3 regions of the Arthrobacter sp. B10-11 genome follow, and region 1 is predicted to be linked to each of the others. Evidence: riboswitches for the same ligand, from Rfam matches in the RefSeq annotation. Region 1 holds a riboswitch; each other region holds the start of a gene.
What was found. A riboswitch is a leader RNA that binds a small molecule or an ion and turns the genes downstream of it on or off. The one in region 1 is predicted to bind cyclic di-AMP.
Positions count from the first base shown of each region.

Region 2: it holds a riboswitch for cyclic di-AMP, as region 1 does, so the genes downstream of both, RW112_RS17630 (M23 family metallopeptidase) here and RW112_RS00275 (NlpC/P60 family protein) in region 1, are expected to answer to the same signal.
Region 3: it holds a riboswitch for cyclic di-AMP, as region 1 does, so the genes downstream of both, RW112_RS05960 (hypothetical protein) here and RW112_RS00275 (NlpC/P60 family protein) in region 1, are expected to answer to the same signal.

Region 1 is NZ_JAWMTH010000001.1:48,350-52,900, reverse strand. Features, by position in the region: gene RW112_RS00290 (DNA alkylation repair protein) at 1-175, shown strand, start outside; gene RW112_RS00285 (hypothetical protein) at 142-396, opposite strand; gene RW112_RS00280 (polysaccharide deacetylase family protein) at 424-1,947, opposite strand; cyclic di-AMP (ydaO/yuaA leader) riboswitch at 2,185-2,375, shown strand; gene RW112_RS00275 (NlpC/P60 family protein) at 2,379-3,149, shown strand; gene RW112_RS00270 (hypothetical protein) at 3,227-3,817, opposite strand; gene RW112_RS00265 (DUF1918 domain-containing protein) at 4,022-4,216, shown strand; gene RW112_RS00260 (cupin domain-containing protein) at 4,321-4,551, opposite strand, start outside.
Region 2 is NZ_JAWMTH010000006.1:61,896-66,446, forward strand. Features, by position in the region: gene serC (phosphoserine transaminase) at 1-32, opposite strand, end outside; gene RW112_RS17625 (metal-dependent transcriptional regulator) at 313-1,008, shown strand; cyclic di-AMP (ydaO/yuaA leader) riboswitch at 1,119-1,362, shown strand; gene RW112_RS17630 (M23 family metallopeptidase) at 1,366-2,190, shown strand; cyclic di-AMP (ydaO/yuaA leader) riboswitch at 2,304-2,497, shown strand; gene RW112_RS17635 (C40 family peptidase) at 2,568-3,242, shown strand; gene RW112_RS17640 (NlpC/P60 family protein) at 3,397-4,164, shown strand; gene RW112_RS17645 (HNH endonuclease) at 4,388-4,551, shown strand, end outside.
Region 3 is NZ_JAWMTH010000002.1:61,863-66,413, forward strand. Features, by position in the region: gene RW112_RS05950 (response regulator transcription factor) at 71-811, shown strand; gene RW112_RS05955 (HAMP domain-containing sensor histidine kinase) at 815-2,347, shown strand; cyclic di-AMP (ydaO/yuaA leader) riboswitch at 2,483-2,670, shown strand; gene RW112_RS05960 (hypothetical protein) at 2,670-3,452, shown strand; gene RW112_RS05965 (glycosyltransferase) at 3,588-4,493, shown strand; gene RW112_RS05970 (STAS/SEC14 domain-containing protein) at 4,516-4,551, opposite strand, start outside.

The DNA.
Region 1 (4,551 bases):
GGCCGCCGACGTCGTCCGTCCCCTCATCGCAGCGCTCGAAGGGCCGGCGGGCACGCGGGCTGACGTTGTGCTGGACCGCTGGGCGCGGGATCCTGATCCGTGGCTGAGGCGGGCTGCCGCACTCTCGCGGCCGGCAGGCCCTCAGCCGCCGGCGCGCCGCTCCACCACGGCGTAAGCCCTGCCTTCCAGGAACTCCCAGTCGGTGACCACCATGAATCCGAGGGCGCTGACATGCTCGTTGAGGACCAGGACATCAAAGCCGCCGTCCCGCGGCTCCGCGTCCCACGTTGCCACATGGAGCTCCTTGCCCTCGAGGACCAGGAGCTCCGTGTTGACGTCGAAATCCTCCTGCGGCTGCTCGCTCAGCTGGCAGATCGCCACACAGTAGTTATGCATCTACGGAGTCCGCTTCATCCTGTGTACCTAGCCTGGAAAAGCGGTCTTGTAGCGGTACAGGAACGCGGCCACCTGGTCCCGGTTCACGGGCAATCCCGGCCGGAAGGTTCTGGAGCCGTCCGGTTCCGCCCAGCCGTAGGAGATTCCCTGGGATGACATCCATGCGACCTCGGTGTAGAAGGCGTTTTGCGTTGAGATATCCGTAAACGGAGGCGCCGTTGGTGTGTAGGCGGGGTTTCCGGCGAAACGGTAGATAAAGGCCGCGACCTGGTCCCGGTTGACGGCCACTGTTGGCCGGAAGGTCCTGGTGCCGTTGGCTTCCGCCCAGCCGTTGGTGATTCCCTGGGAGGCGAGCCACAGGATCTCCTTGTAGAAAGGGGTCTCCGGCGTGACATCCGCAAACGGGGAGCCTGCCGGCGTATAGGCAGGGCTCCCGGCCAGCCGATAGAAGAACGCCGCCATCATGTCCCTGCTGGCGGCGACTCCCGGACGGAACGTGCGGGTACCGTCACTTTCGTACCAGCCGTTGCTGATTCCCTGGTTGGCCATCCAGCTGACCTCTGTGTAGAGCTGCGAGCCGGGCGGGACGTCGACGAAAGAGATTGGCGACGGCGAGGGTGAGGGGGAAGGGGATGGGGACGGTGAGGGGGATGGAGACGGCGACGGTGACGGCGGCGGCGGCGGCGACGTCACGGGGGACTGGCCCATGGCCTGCGCCACTGTCCGGACCGACGTCGTGCCGTTTGCCGTCCGTGCAGCCAGCCATGTGACGAAGGATTCGAACACAGCCGGGCTGATGGACAGGGACGGGTCCGTGCCGTTGGCAATTTCGTGGAAGGTCAGCTGCAGCCAGCCGCCCGTGGTCTCCGCGTTGGTGACCGTGTTTTGCAGGTCGGCCAGGCTCCAGGAGCTGGCCACCTGGTCCGGCGCCCTGGTGACCATGGGATTCTGCGGAGGCAGCGTTTCCGCAACAGGGCAGGAGGCGCAGCTGTCAGGGGATCGCAGGTCGCCCAGGCCCCTGGAACTGGTGTATCCGCAGTCGCGGACGGCTGACTGGGCGGTCGCATTCTCCGCCGCAAACGGATACGCAAAGCTGGTGACGTTGAAACCCCAGCCTTCCAGGGTCGACTTGCTGTTGCAGGCCTCCGCGCGCGCGGCTGCGGCGCTGAGTGTTGTCATGTCCGGGTGGGTCACGCTGTGGCCCGCGATCTCGTTGCCGTCGGCGGCGAAGGCCTGCAGGTTCGCCTGGGTGAGGAATCCGGACGAACCGATGAAGGACGTGGTGATATAGAACGTTCCCACCAGCCCGTGGGCTTTCAGGACCTGCTCGGCGGCCAACTGGCTGCCCAGGCCGTCGTCGAATGTCAGGCTGACAATGGTTGGTTCCGCAGCCCGTGAGGTGCCGGCCACACCCACCACGGTGCTCGCGGCGAGCAGCAGCGCGCCCAGGACCGCCGTCCAGCGCCGGCCGCGCCAGGCTCCGGGGGAGGCCTCCGGGGGGTCAGCCACATGGCGCGGATACTTGCGGACAGGGCGATTCGACCAACGCATGATGCCTCCAAGCGTGTGAGTCCCCCCGCAAGAACATGCACGTAGACTACGCCTCACCGCACCCGGGGAAAACACTCGACTTTGACGGACGGAACACCCGAGTACATCGTCGCTGCCTGCAGGGGCGACCGGGCGCTGCGCCTGGCCGGGCTGTTACCTGAATGTGACATGCGGTGCGCCGCCCGCGTACGGTGGAACGGTGCCCGTTGTCCCAGATACCGGCACTCCCGGGCGGATTGCCTAACCCTGCCGCGGTCCGGGATCCAACCGAAAATCATCCGGCAGGGACGGGGAAACCACTTTTGACCTGACTTTGTGCGGGTCTTCGGGGTGAAGCCGCACGCTTTCCGCAACGCGGAATGCCACTGCGGCCGGGTGTCTCCCATCCGAATCCGACAGCTAACCTCGCAGGCATCGGGAGAGGTCACTTCATGTCTTCACGCAATCTGCCCGACCATCACCGGTCCACCGCGCCCGCGGGGCGCCCGGGGTCCACGCCCACCGGAGGGAGGATCCGTGCGGGACGCCGGGCTGCGGTCCTGGCGGCCGCTTCGGGCCTGGTCCTTTCCGGCACCGGGGCTGCCCAGGCGGCCGATGCCCCCGCGGAACGGGACACCGCTCCGGCTTCCGCCCTGGATGCCACGGCCCAGGTGGGCGCCCCGCTCAGCGCTGACTCGCATGTCAGGATCAGCTTCGAGCGGCCGGATGTCAGCACCACGCCCGCTCCGGTGGAGGCGCCGGTCGAAGAGGCCGCTCCGGTGGAGGCAGCAATTCCGGCGGAGGCCGTTCCCGCGCCGGCCGCTCCGGCCCCTGCTGCGCCCGCGGTTTCCGTCCAGGTCCAGGCGGCGGCCCCTGCCCCTGCGCCGGCGCCTGCTGCCGGCGGTGTCAATGCCGCCATGGTTTCCGCTGCGTACGCGCAGCTGGGAATCACCCAGGACTGCACCGCCATGGTGGAAAAGGCCCTCGGCTCCGCGGGCATTCCCGTGGGCGACCTGGCCCCGATGCAGTTCATGAACTACGGCTCGGTGGTTGGCGAACCGCAGCCCGGCGACATGGTGGTGCAGTCCGGCCACGTGGGCATCTACATCGGCGACGGCCAGGTGATCAGCGGCGGAATGAACGGTGTCAACGCCACGGTCACGCACCCGCTGTCATGGCTCACGGCCACCGGCGGCGTGACGTTCGTCCGCGCCGGAGCCTAGCCTTTAGGCCCTGCCGGTCGGCCGGTGATCAGCTGCCTTGGGGGCAGCCGGTCGCCGGCCTCCGCGTGGCCGCCGGCTCACGGCGGGGATATGGCGAGCTGAGCCGTGCTCTCGCCTTGTACGAATTTGATGCGAAGGAGTGCTTCGCGCGTATCCGCCGGAAGAATGAAGCGGACGTCGCCCGATTTGCTGGAATCGCCTGCCACCAGCTCGTTGAGGCCGGAATCGGGGGAATGGCTGATTCCGTCCGCATTCAGCCTGAACGTAGAGTCCCAGAAGTTGATGTCATATCTGCCGTGGTTGGTGCACCTGAGCGCTACCGTCAGCGCGACCCGGCCGGAGACGTCGGGGCGCACGCCGGCTCCGAGAATCTCATACTCGACGTCGGCTGACCTGAACTTCCGCTCGGCCGGCAATGCTACCGTCCATCCTGCAACGTTGCCGGTGGCGGATGGGACGCCGGTCGCCCGGACGGTGCTGCCCGGCTGTGCTGCGCCGGCTGGAGTGGAGGAAGCGCTCGCCGTTGAAGCTGCGGGCCGGCCGGCGTCGAACAGTCCGAGTTGCCCCAGACCAAGCAGCAGCCCCGTGACAGCGGTAATCACGGCTGCGGCGGCAGTCAGCAGACCGGGCAGCGTAGCCCACCAGCTGGTGGGTTTCTCGTCCGCCATAGCAGTTCCCCCTCAGTCCCAGGGGCAGGGACATCAGTACTCTTCCCATGTTCCTGCCAAGCTCGCCCAAGCACCAGATGCCACGGGATGCCCCTTAGAGCGCCGATCGGGGCCGCGGCCTTCGCCGGCCCGAGCCACTAGTGCGGAACGGCCCTGTTGTCCCCGGGCCGAGACTCGTACTCTGGTGTCTTGGAGGTGATTGCCATGAAGGCAGCCCAGGGAGACCGGATCACAATCCGGGGCAAGACGGTCGGATCCGCGGAGCGGCACGGCCAGATCGTTGAGGTCCACGGTGCTGACGGAGCGCCGCCGTACGTGGTGCGTTTCGACGACGGCCATGAAACCACCGTCATTCCGGGCGGCGATTTCGTCATTGACAGGATCCATCCGCCGCAGTGAAGTAGCAGAGACAGCAAGCCAGGCCCTGTCCCCGGCGGGACTGGGCCCGGCTTGCTGTTTCGACGGCGGCCGGTAAGTGCCGCACCCGGCTGTGCCGTATCCGGCTATTCGGGGGCCTTGGCGAACACGGCGGCGCTGACGAACTCAATCCCGGTAAAAGGTTCCCCTCCTTCGACCCATGCGTCATGCCCCGGCGGGATGCTGTACGAATCACCTGAAGTGATGTTGATCTGGCTGCCGTCGGCGGTCTGGACGGTGAGCCTGCCGGAAACGCAGTAACCGACATGGCTGAGCTGGCAGGAATCGGTCTTTACCACCGGCTTGATGCATTCGGA
Region 2 (4,551 bases), on a different contig from region 1:
TTGGCGGGGATAGTGATGCTGGTGTCGCTCACATTGGCTCCAATTTTTCGGCGTGGACGCGGAGGGGCCCGGCAGTGCACGGGGTACTGCAGGTGGAATCCCCTATATTCTGCCTGACGCGCCTGCGGGGGAAGGAACGGCATCCGTCATAGTCCAGTCACTGAGACATGGTCCGGTCCCGGAGGCGCAACGCACTGACGCGGCAGTTCACGGGTCGGCTGCCGGTGAGTCAGCCGGATGATTATCCGGAGTAATTCAAAATAGGTTAAGCTTGTCCCTGACGCAAGGACTGTGCTCGAGGAGCTGAGCTGGATGACGGATCTGATCGACACCACGGAGATGTATCTTCGGACAATCTTGGAGCTTGAGGAAGAGAGCATCGTGGCTCTCCGCGCCCGGATTGCCGAACGGCTGCGCCACTCCGGGCCCACCGTTTCGCAGACCATCGGCCGGATGGAGCGTGACGGGCTGGTGGTTGTTTCGGGCGACCGGCACCTTGAGCTTACGGAAACGGGCCGGAAACGGGCCACTGAAGTCATGCGTAAGCACCGCCTCGCTGAGCGGCTACTGGCCGATGTGATCGGCCTCGACTGGGCGTACGTCCACGATGAAGCCTGCCGGTGGGAACATGTCATGAGTGAACGGGTCGAACGGCGCATCTTCGAACTCCTGGACCACCCCACGGTGTCCCCCTACGGCAATCCCATTCCCGGGCTGGCGGCGCTCGGCGGCGAGCCGTCGCCCGCGTTCACCGACGGCGTGGTGAACCTCCTGGAGGCCATGACAGGGTACGGGGCCGACTCGCGCGTAACGGTGAGCAGGCTGGCTGAACCGATCCAGGTTGAACCCGAGCTGCTCGTGCAGCTCGATGAAGGCGGGATCAGGCCGGGGGCGTCCCTCGCCCTGGAACGCGTGGGGGAGTACATCTCGGTGCGTGTGCCCGAGATCGAGGGGGCCCTGGAATTGCCGCCCGAAGTCGCGGCCCACGTATTTGTTACGGTCAGCTGACCGCGCACCTCGTAGGACCACCTACAACTGCCTGAGACGCAGATAACGGAATTATTACCGCGCTGATTAATCACCTATAGTTGTGGACTAGCGCCGATACTAAAGCGTTACCTGATCCGAAGCCGAGCTCTGCCAGCGGATCAGCGTACGAATTACCTCCTGGCAGAGGCGGGGGAACCACAACCGGCCGTTGAAAAACGGCCTTGGGGTGAAGTCCGTCAGCGGCAAGCCATCTCCGACGAAGGATTCCCTAGGGACACCCCTGTGTCAGATGCCTTGCAGTGGCGGACCGGGTCTTTGATCTCTCTGACCCGAATCCGACAGCTAACTTCGCAGGCTCTCCAGAGAGGATAATTTTTGACCACGCAGACCGTCAGGGGCCGCCGCAGGGCGACCGGTCCCGCTTCGGAGTACCCAGTGGCCGAAGCCGTTATGACGGTCAGGCCGCGCGATGCGCACCGTGATGCGCGCCGGCGCCGCAGCCTGTTCAGCCAGGTTACGGCCTTCGCCTCGGCGAGCGGTGTGGGCCAGAAGGCAGGCATTGCCCTCGCGGCCACCGGGCTCGTCCTCACTGTGACCGTCCCGTCCACCGGCCCCGCGATGTCCACAGCGGACACGGGGAACGCTGCCGCCGCTGCGTCAGTTGCGCCCCAGCCGGAAGTGTCCGCTGCTGCGGGTGCCAAAATCGACTTCAACCGCACCTACGTCGCCACCAAGGGCGATCCGGACGGCAAGCTCAAGCAGCTTCTGAGCGCGCAGTCGGCAGGGACCATTACCCGTGCGGCCTCCGCCGGCAGCCTCGGGGCACCGCTGGAACAAATGGTTTCGGCCTCGCCGTTCGGCTTCCGGGTCAGCCCCATCACGGGCGGCGCCGGTGAGTTCCACCGCGGCCAGGACTATGCCGCCCAGTGCGGCACGAGCGTCCTCGCTGCCGCCAGCGGAACGGTGACCTTCTCGGGCTGGCATCCTTACGGCGGCGGAAACCGCGTGGTGATTGACCACGGCAACGGCCTGGAAACCACGTACAACCACCTTTCGTCTTCCAACGTCCAGGTGGGGCAGAAGGTGGGCCGTGGCGACCTCGTGGCGCTTAGCGGGACCACCGGCGCCTCCACCGGCTGCCACCTCCATTTTGAAGTCATGGTCAACGGCGAAGTCGTCGACCCCACCGGCTGGCTCTGATCCAAACGATGGACCGCTCTCGCATTCCTGTGACATGCCGTGACCTGAATGTGACATTCGTTATTAATTCCTGTACCGTTTAGAGCACGCCAACTTTTCCGAAGTTGGCGCTCTTGAGTGGATTGCCTAACTCTGCCACCGCTCAAGGTCCGTTCGCATGACATCGTCTGGCAGAGGCGGGGGAACCAATTTTGGTCTTCGCAAGAAGACCTTGGGGTTAAGTCGCAACGCTTCCCAGGAAGCCGAGCGGCCGGGTGACTCCCATCCGAATCCGACAGCTCACCTCGTAGGCATTGGGAGAGGCTACCTTCGTGTCTACACGTCACAATTCTGCGCGCCACCGTGCGCAAACGGTTCGAACGAACCCGTTGAACTCCGTGTCCCGGGCTGTTACTGCCAACGCCGGAACCGTAGGTCGCCAGGCGGCTGTCATTGCAGCCGCGTCCGGATTGATCCTCAGCGTTGGAATGCCGGCGAACGCCGCCGATACCAACCTGGGCGTTTCCGCTTCCACGGAGTCCGGCTCACAGTCGGCCCAGCTGACCGTCACCGCGGAACCGACAGCGACTGTTTCCTTCGAGCGTCCGGCAGTGACCACGAAGGCAGCGCCCAAGGTTGAAACCGTTCGGGCACAGTCCACCGGTACAGATGCCAGCGAAACGTCCACTGAGGCCGACGCGGAAGCCAAGGCAGGCAAGCTTGCCGATGCCGCTTCGTCTGCGGCAGCATCGGGCCTCGCTGCCATCGCTTACACCGGCATCGGCAGTGCCTACGTCTGGGGCGGCACCACTCCCAGCGGCTGGGACTGCTCAGGCTTCACCCAGTGGGTCTACGCCCAGGCCGGTATCAGCATCCCCCGCACCAACGCATGGACTGCCATGACGCCCACCGCCACCCCGGCGCCGGGCGATCTTGTCATGCAAAACGGCGGCGCACACGTTGGCATCTACGTCGGCAACGGCATGATGATCAGCGCGTTGAACCCGTCGCAGGGCACCCTCCTGCACGCTGTGTCCGCCACGGGCACGTCCGCGTTCTACACCATGCGCTAAATCACGCTGCGCTAAAACGCGTGCTTCCCTTCAGTGAAGCGCGCGTCCTTCGCTAAAAACCCTGTTCGGGCCGTTCCGGCTTACCCCCAAGATGCCGGAGCGTCCAAAAGCCGCGGCCTGCCATGCAGTCTGAGGAAAACGAAAGAGAGAAATAATGACTACTCGTGCCATCGCACGGCACCGCGCCGAGGTTACCAAAACCAACTCGCTTGCTGTCATTGCCAAGGCTGTCGGCGACAACGCCGGCGGCATGGGCCGTCAGGCTGCGGTTATCGCTGCTGCTTCCGGCCTGGTCCTGACGAGCGGTATCGCAGCCAACGCTGCCGACACCAATGTTCAGCGCGAAGCAACCTCTGCTTCCACCTTGGAAGTCCAGTCTTCCGCTCCGGCCAACATCTCGGCTGCATCCAGCATCGCGATCTCCTTCGAGAAGCCCGCTGTATCCACTTCGCCGGCTCCGGTCGTTGAAGAGGCCAAGCCTGTTGTTGAGGTCCAGGAAGCTGCTCCCGAGGCCGCTCCGGCAGCCACCGTTGAAACCACCGTCGCAGCGCCGGCCGCACCGGCAGCCCCCGCCGCTCCGGCCGCTGCCAGCGGTAACGGCGCTTCGATCGCAGCTGCGGCTTACGCCCAGCTCGGCGTTGCCCAGGACTGCACCGCCCTCGCCACCAACTCGCTTGCAGCCGTGGGCATCAACTACCACGGCTGGCCGGCAGGCTACCTCTCCCTGGGCCGCACCGTCAGTGCAGCCGAGGCGCAGCCGGGCGACCTCGCCTACTACCAGAACGGCGGCATGGGCATGGCTCACATCGCTGTCTACGTCGGCAACGGCCAGGCCGTGCACGGCGGCTGGAACGGTGGAACCACCTCCCTGTTCAGCGTCAACGTAGGCTCCGGCCCGGTCTTCATCCGCGTCGGCGGCTAAAGCCTCCGGCTCACGTTTGCCAAAAGAACCCCTGCCTTCGGGCAGGGGTTCTTTTGCGTTTCCGGCAGGTGAATTTTTATCGACACGGGGTGTATGGTAATGACCCGATTCGGTGATCGGCCACTTGAGTGTTTACTCTTGTGTTGTCGATCCATAGCCCGGACAAGCAGAGGGCAGCCGGCCCTCGAGCCCCTGACGGGTGCGGCCGTGAAGAGGTATGTGCATGCGCACTCTCGTTCTTAATGCTGGATATGAACCGCTGGCGGTTGTGACATTCCGCCGGGCGCTGGTTCTTGTGCTGACCGGAAAAGCTAGCGTGGTGGCCGAAGGCGACGATCCTGTCGTCGGGCCGCAGGAAATCCTGGGCCGTCCGTCCGTGATCCTCCT
Region 3 (4,551 bases), on a different contig from region 1:
GGCTGGGATTCACAGCCGGCGCACAGGATCCCCATAGCGCCGGCTAAACCGCAGATCGGAGAGTTGTCCCATGGCCACTTCGCACTCCATGACTAACAACCTTCCCCAGCTCACCCATCCGGACGGCTCCCCCATCCGCGCCCTGGTGGTTGACGACGAACCAAGCCTCTCGGAGCTCATGAGCATGGGCCTGCGCATGGCAGGCTGGTCCGTTGCTGTCGCAGCGGACGGCCCCGAAGCCGTGAAACTGGCCAAGGAGTTCCGCCCGGATGTCCTGGTACTGGACGTGATGCTCCCCGGGTTCGACGGCGTTGAGCTGCTCACCAGGATCCGCGCCTTCGCGCCGGAGGTGCCTGCGCTCTTCCTGACGGCGAAGGACGCCGTCCAGGACCGCATCCTCGGCCTGGCGGCCGGCGGGGACGACTATGTCACCAAGCCCTTCAGCATGGAAGAAGTGCTCCTCCGCCTGCACCGGCTGGTCCAGCGCTCCGGAGTGGCCGCCATGGACACCGCAGAACTGGTGGTGGGCGACCTCGTGCTCAATATCGACACCCGCGAAGTCACCCGGGCCGGAGAGGAACTCCAGCTCACGGCCACCCAGTTCGAACTCCTCCGCTACCTCATGGAAAACCCCAAGCGCGTGGTCAGCAAGGCCCAGATCCTGGACCGCGTGTGGGACTACGACTTCGGCGGCCAGGCCAACATCGTGGAACTCTACATTTCCTACCTGCGCAAGAAGGTGGATGCCACGCACCCGCCCATGATCCACACCGTCCGCGGCGCGGGCTACGTCATCAAACCGGCGGATTGAGCAGTGCCCACACTCTCGGGTGAAATCCGCCGCGACCGCCGCCGCTGGCTTGATCCTTCGACCTGGCACCTGCGCACCCGCCTGGTCCTGGTGGCCATGGCACTGCTTGTTGCCATTTGCGGGGCGGTGGGTCTCTTCAGCTACGCCTCCATGGATTCGTTCCTGACGCAGCAGCTGGACAGGCAACTCACGGAGGCATCCCGGCGTTCCAGTGACTTCGGCCGTCCGCCGCAGGGCAACCCCAGCAACAGGCCCGATCCCCTGGATGCACGGGGCCAGGGCATCGGCACCCTGTTCGCCCGCATCGACGACGGAAACGTCAGCAGTTCCGGCTTCCTGGCCAGTGACGCTACCCGCGCATCCCTGTCCCCCGCGGATGACCAGGTCCTCTTGGCGCTCGGACACGACGGAGTACCCGTTGACCGGACCCTGTCCACCGGGTCCTACCGCCTGGTGGCGGTGGAGGCTCCGTATGGAGATGTGATCGTCACCGGCCTCCCCCTCGCCGAAAAGCAGAACACGCTCAGCTCACTGGTGTGGACCTTTGTCTTCGTTTCCCTCGGCGGGCTGGTGCTGATCGGCATGGCAGGAACGGTGCTGATCCGCCGGACCATGAAACCGCTCGAACAGCTTTCCGAAGTGGCCACGCAGGTTTCCCAGCTGCCACTCGACGCCGGCGAGGTGGCACTTGCGGTGCGCGTGCCGCCGTCGAACGCCCATCCCGGAACTGAAGTGGGCAGCGTGGGCCACGCACTGAACCTCATGCTGGACAACGTCGCCAAAGCCCTCGAGGCACGGCAGCAGAGCGAGACCAAGGTGCGCCAGTTCGTGGCCGACGCATCGCACGAACTGCGCACGCCGCTCACCGCCATCCGCGGCTACACGGAACTCATGCGGATGACCGAGGACTTCACCCCGGACGGCAAGAAGTCCCTGGCCCGGGTGCAAAGCCAGTCCGAACGGATGACCACCCTTGTAGAGGATCTCCTGCTCCTGGCCCGGCTGGACGAAGGCCAGCCGCTCAAGATCAGCGACGTGGACCTGACGCAGCTGGCGGTGGAAACCGTCAGCGACGAGAAGGTCATGGCACCGGACCGCATCTGGCAGCTCGAACTGCCCGACGAGCCCGTGGTGGTCCGCGGGGACGCCAAACAGCTGCACCAGGTGCTGGCCAACCTCCTCTCCAACGCCCGCAAACACACGGACCCGGGGACCACGGTGGTCACCGGGGTGATGAGGTCAGCCGACGGCAGTGCCGTGCTGACCGTGACGGACAACGGGGCCGGGATCCCGCCGGAATTCGTGGACCGGGTCTTCGCCAGGTTTGCCCGGGCGGACGCCGCGCGCACCAGCCCGGCCGGAGCGGCGTCGGCCCCTGGTGCTGCCGGCGCCGCGGCCGCCGAGGGAACCAGCGGACTTGGCCTGTCGATTGTGCAGTCGATCGTGGAGGCACACGGCGGCACCGTGGAGGTGAACTCCCGCCCGGGCCGCACCGAATTCGCGTTGCGCCTCCCTGGCGAGCCGGCGGCCGCCTAGTCCCGCCGGCACCACTGCGCGGTCAGTTCCAGCGCAAGTCAACGCGCCGCAGGCGTGATCCTCGTTACCGAAACGTGACTTAAGCACCGAACTCCTGTACGGTTTTTAGGGTGCGGCCATCGTTCGGGCCGCATATCCGGATGGACGCCAAACTCTGCCGCTACCCGGATTTCCTCATGATCAGGCAGAGGCGGGGGACCCAGGTCTCCGGGCATGCTGCAGCAGCGGCCCTTGGGGTGAAGCCGACACGTGAAGTTCCGTGCGGCCGGGTGTGACCTCATCCGAACCCGACAGCTAACTCCGCCGGCATCGAGAGGCAACCATGACTGAATCCACGCCAGAAGTATGCCCTGAGACCGTTTCCGCCAACTCCGCATCGCCTGCGGCACGGTCACGCCACCGCGCCGAACCGGCCCCCAGGGCAACCCCGTTGTCCCGGTTCACTGCCGGCCTGCAGGGGACCGGCCGCCGGGCCGCAGTAGTGGCCACGGCCTGCGCCGTACTGATCGGAGTCGGCGCCGCCGGCCAGGCTTCCGAGCCCGCAGCGCCCTCAACATCGGCCACAGGTGCTGAAAGCGCATCAACTTCGGCCGATACCGAGTCGAAGCTCGCGTTCGAAAAGATCCTGGTTTCCGCCATGCCCGCCCCGGCCTCCGTCAGCGTGACTCCGCAGTCGTCCGGGGAAAAGACGTCAGAGCAGAAGGCTCCGGAGGCCGCCCCGGAGGCAGCCGCGCCTGCGCCTGCCCCTGCTGCGGCTCCCGAACCCGCGCCCGCCCCGGCACCGCCCGTTGCAGTTGACGACCCCGCAGCGGCCCAGGCATATGCCGCTTCGCAGCTCGGAAGCTACGGCTGGGCTGCCGACCAGATGCAGTGCCTGGTCACGCTGTGGACCAAGGAATCCGACTGGAAGACCACGGCGACCAATCCCAGCAGCGGCGCGTACGGCGTTGTCCAGTCCCTGCCGGCCGAAAAGATGGCCAGCGCCGGGGCGGACTACCGCACCAACTTCCGCACGCAGATCAACTGGGGCCTGAACTACATCAAGGAACGGTACGGCTCCCCCTGCGATGCCCTGAACTTCCACTACGCCAACAACTGGTACTAAGCCGGCCCGCCAGACAGCTTGTCCCGTTGCACCGGAGGCCTCGAATCCATGTGGATTCGGGGCCTCCGGCGACTCCACAGCAGGTGCACAGCTTTGGCCTAAATCCTTCATATGCGGCGGCCCCATAGTTGAACCATGACGCTCACACACCAGGCCACGGGACCCCTGCCGCACCCGCACCCGCGGGCCGCCGTCGATGCCTCGCACGGAAGCGCACCGCTGCTTCCCGGGCCGGGACGCATCCGCCGGGCCCCTATTGACACGCGGGTCATGGCAGCAGCAGGAACCGACGTCCCGGTCCTGGATGTTGTCATCCCGGTGTTCAACGAGCAACAGGATGTGGAGCCGTCGTTGCGGCGGCTGCACGCCTACCTGCTCGCCACCTTTCCGTACCCCTTCCGGATTACCGTGGCGGACAATGCCAGCACCGACGGCACCCTCCAGGCAGCCGAGCGTGTGGCCCGGGAACTCCGTGAAGTCACTGTGGTCCGGCTATCCGCCAAGGGCCGGGGAAACGCCCTACGCACTGTGTGGCTGGACTCGCCTTCACCCGTGCTGGCCTACATGGACGTGAATCTTTCCACCGACCTCGCCGCGCTCGCTCCGCTGGTGGCACCGCTCCTTTCCGGACATTCAGATGTGGCGGTTGGAACCCGGCTGGCGCGGACGTCCCGCGTGGTCCGCGGACGCTGGCGGGCGTTCATTTCCCGCAGCTACAACCTTCTCCTCCATGTGCTGATGGGAGCACGTTTCAGCGATGCGCAATGCGGTTTCAAGGCCATCCGCGCAGATGTTGGCCGGCACATTCTTCCGTACACCGCCGACGATGAGTGGTTCTTCGACACCGAACTCCTTGTCCTTGCCGAAAGATGCGGACTCCGTGTGCACGAGGTCCCGGTGGACTGGGCAAGCGCTGCCGACGCCGGCGTGGACCTTGTCCAGACGGCCCTCGCCGACCTGCGCGGCATCGTCCGCCTCATCCGGGACCTGGCCGGCGGCCGCATTCCCGTAGCGGCGCTTCGCTCGGGACTGGCCCGGTGAACGCAATCGCTGGTTTTAGCGCCTAAGCGTCCTTAAGCCACCGTATGGCTTCCTTCGC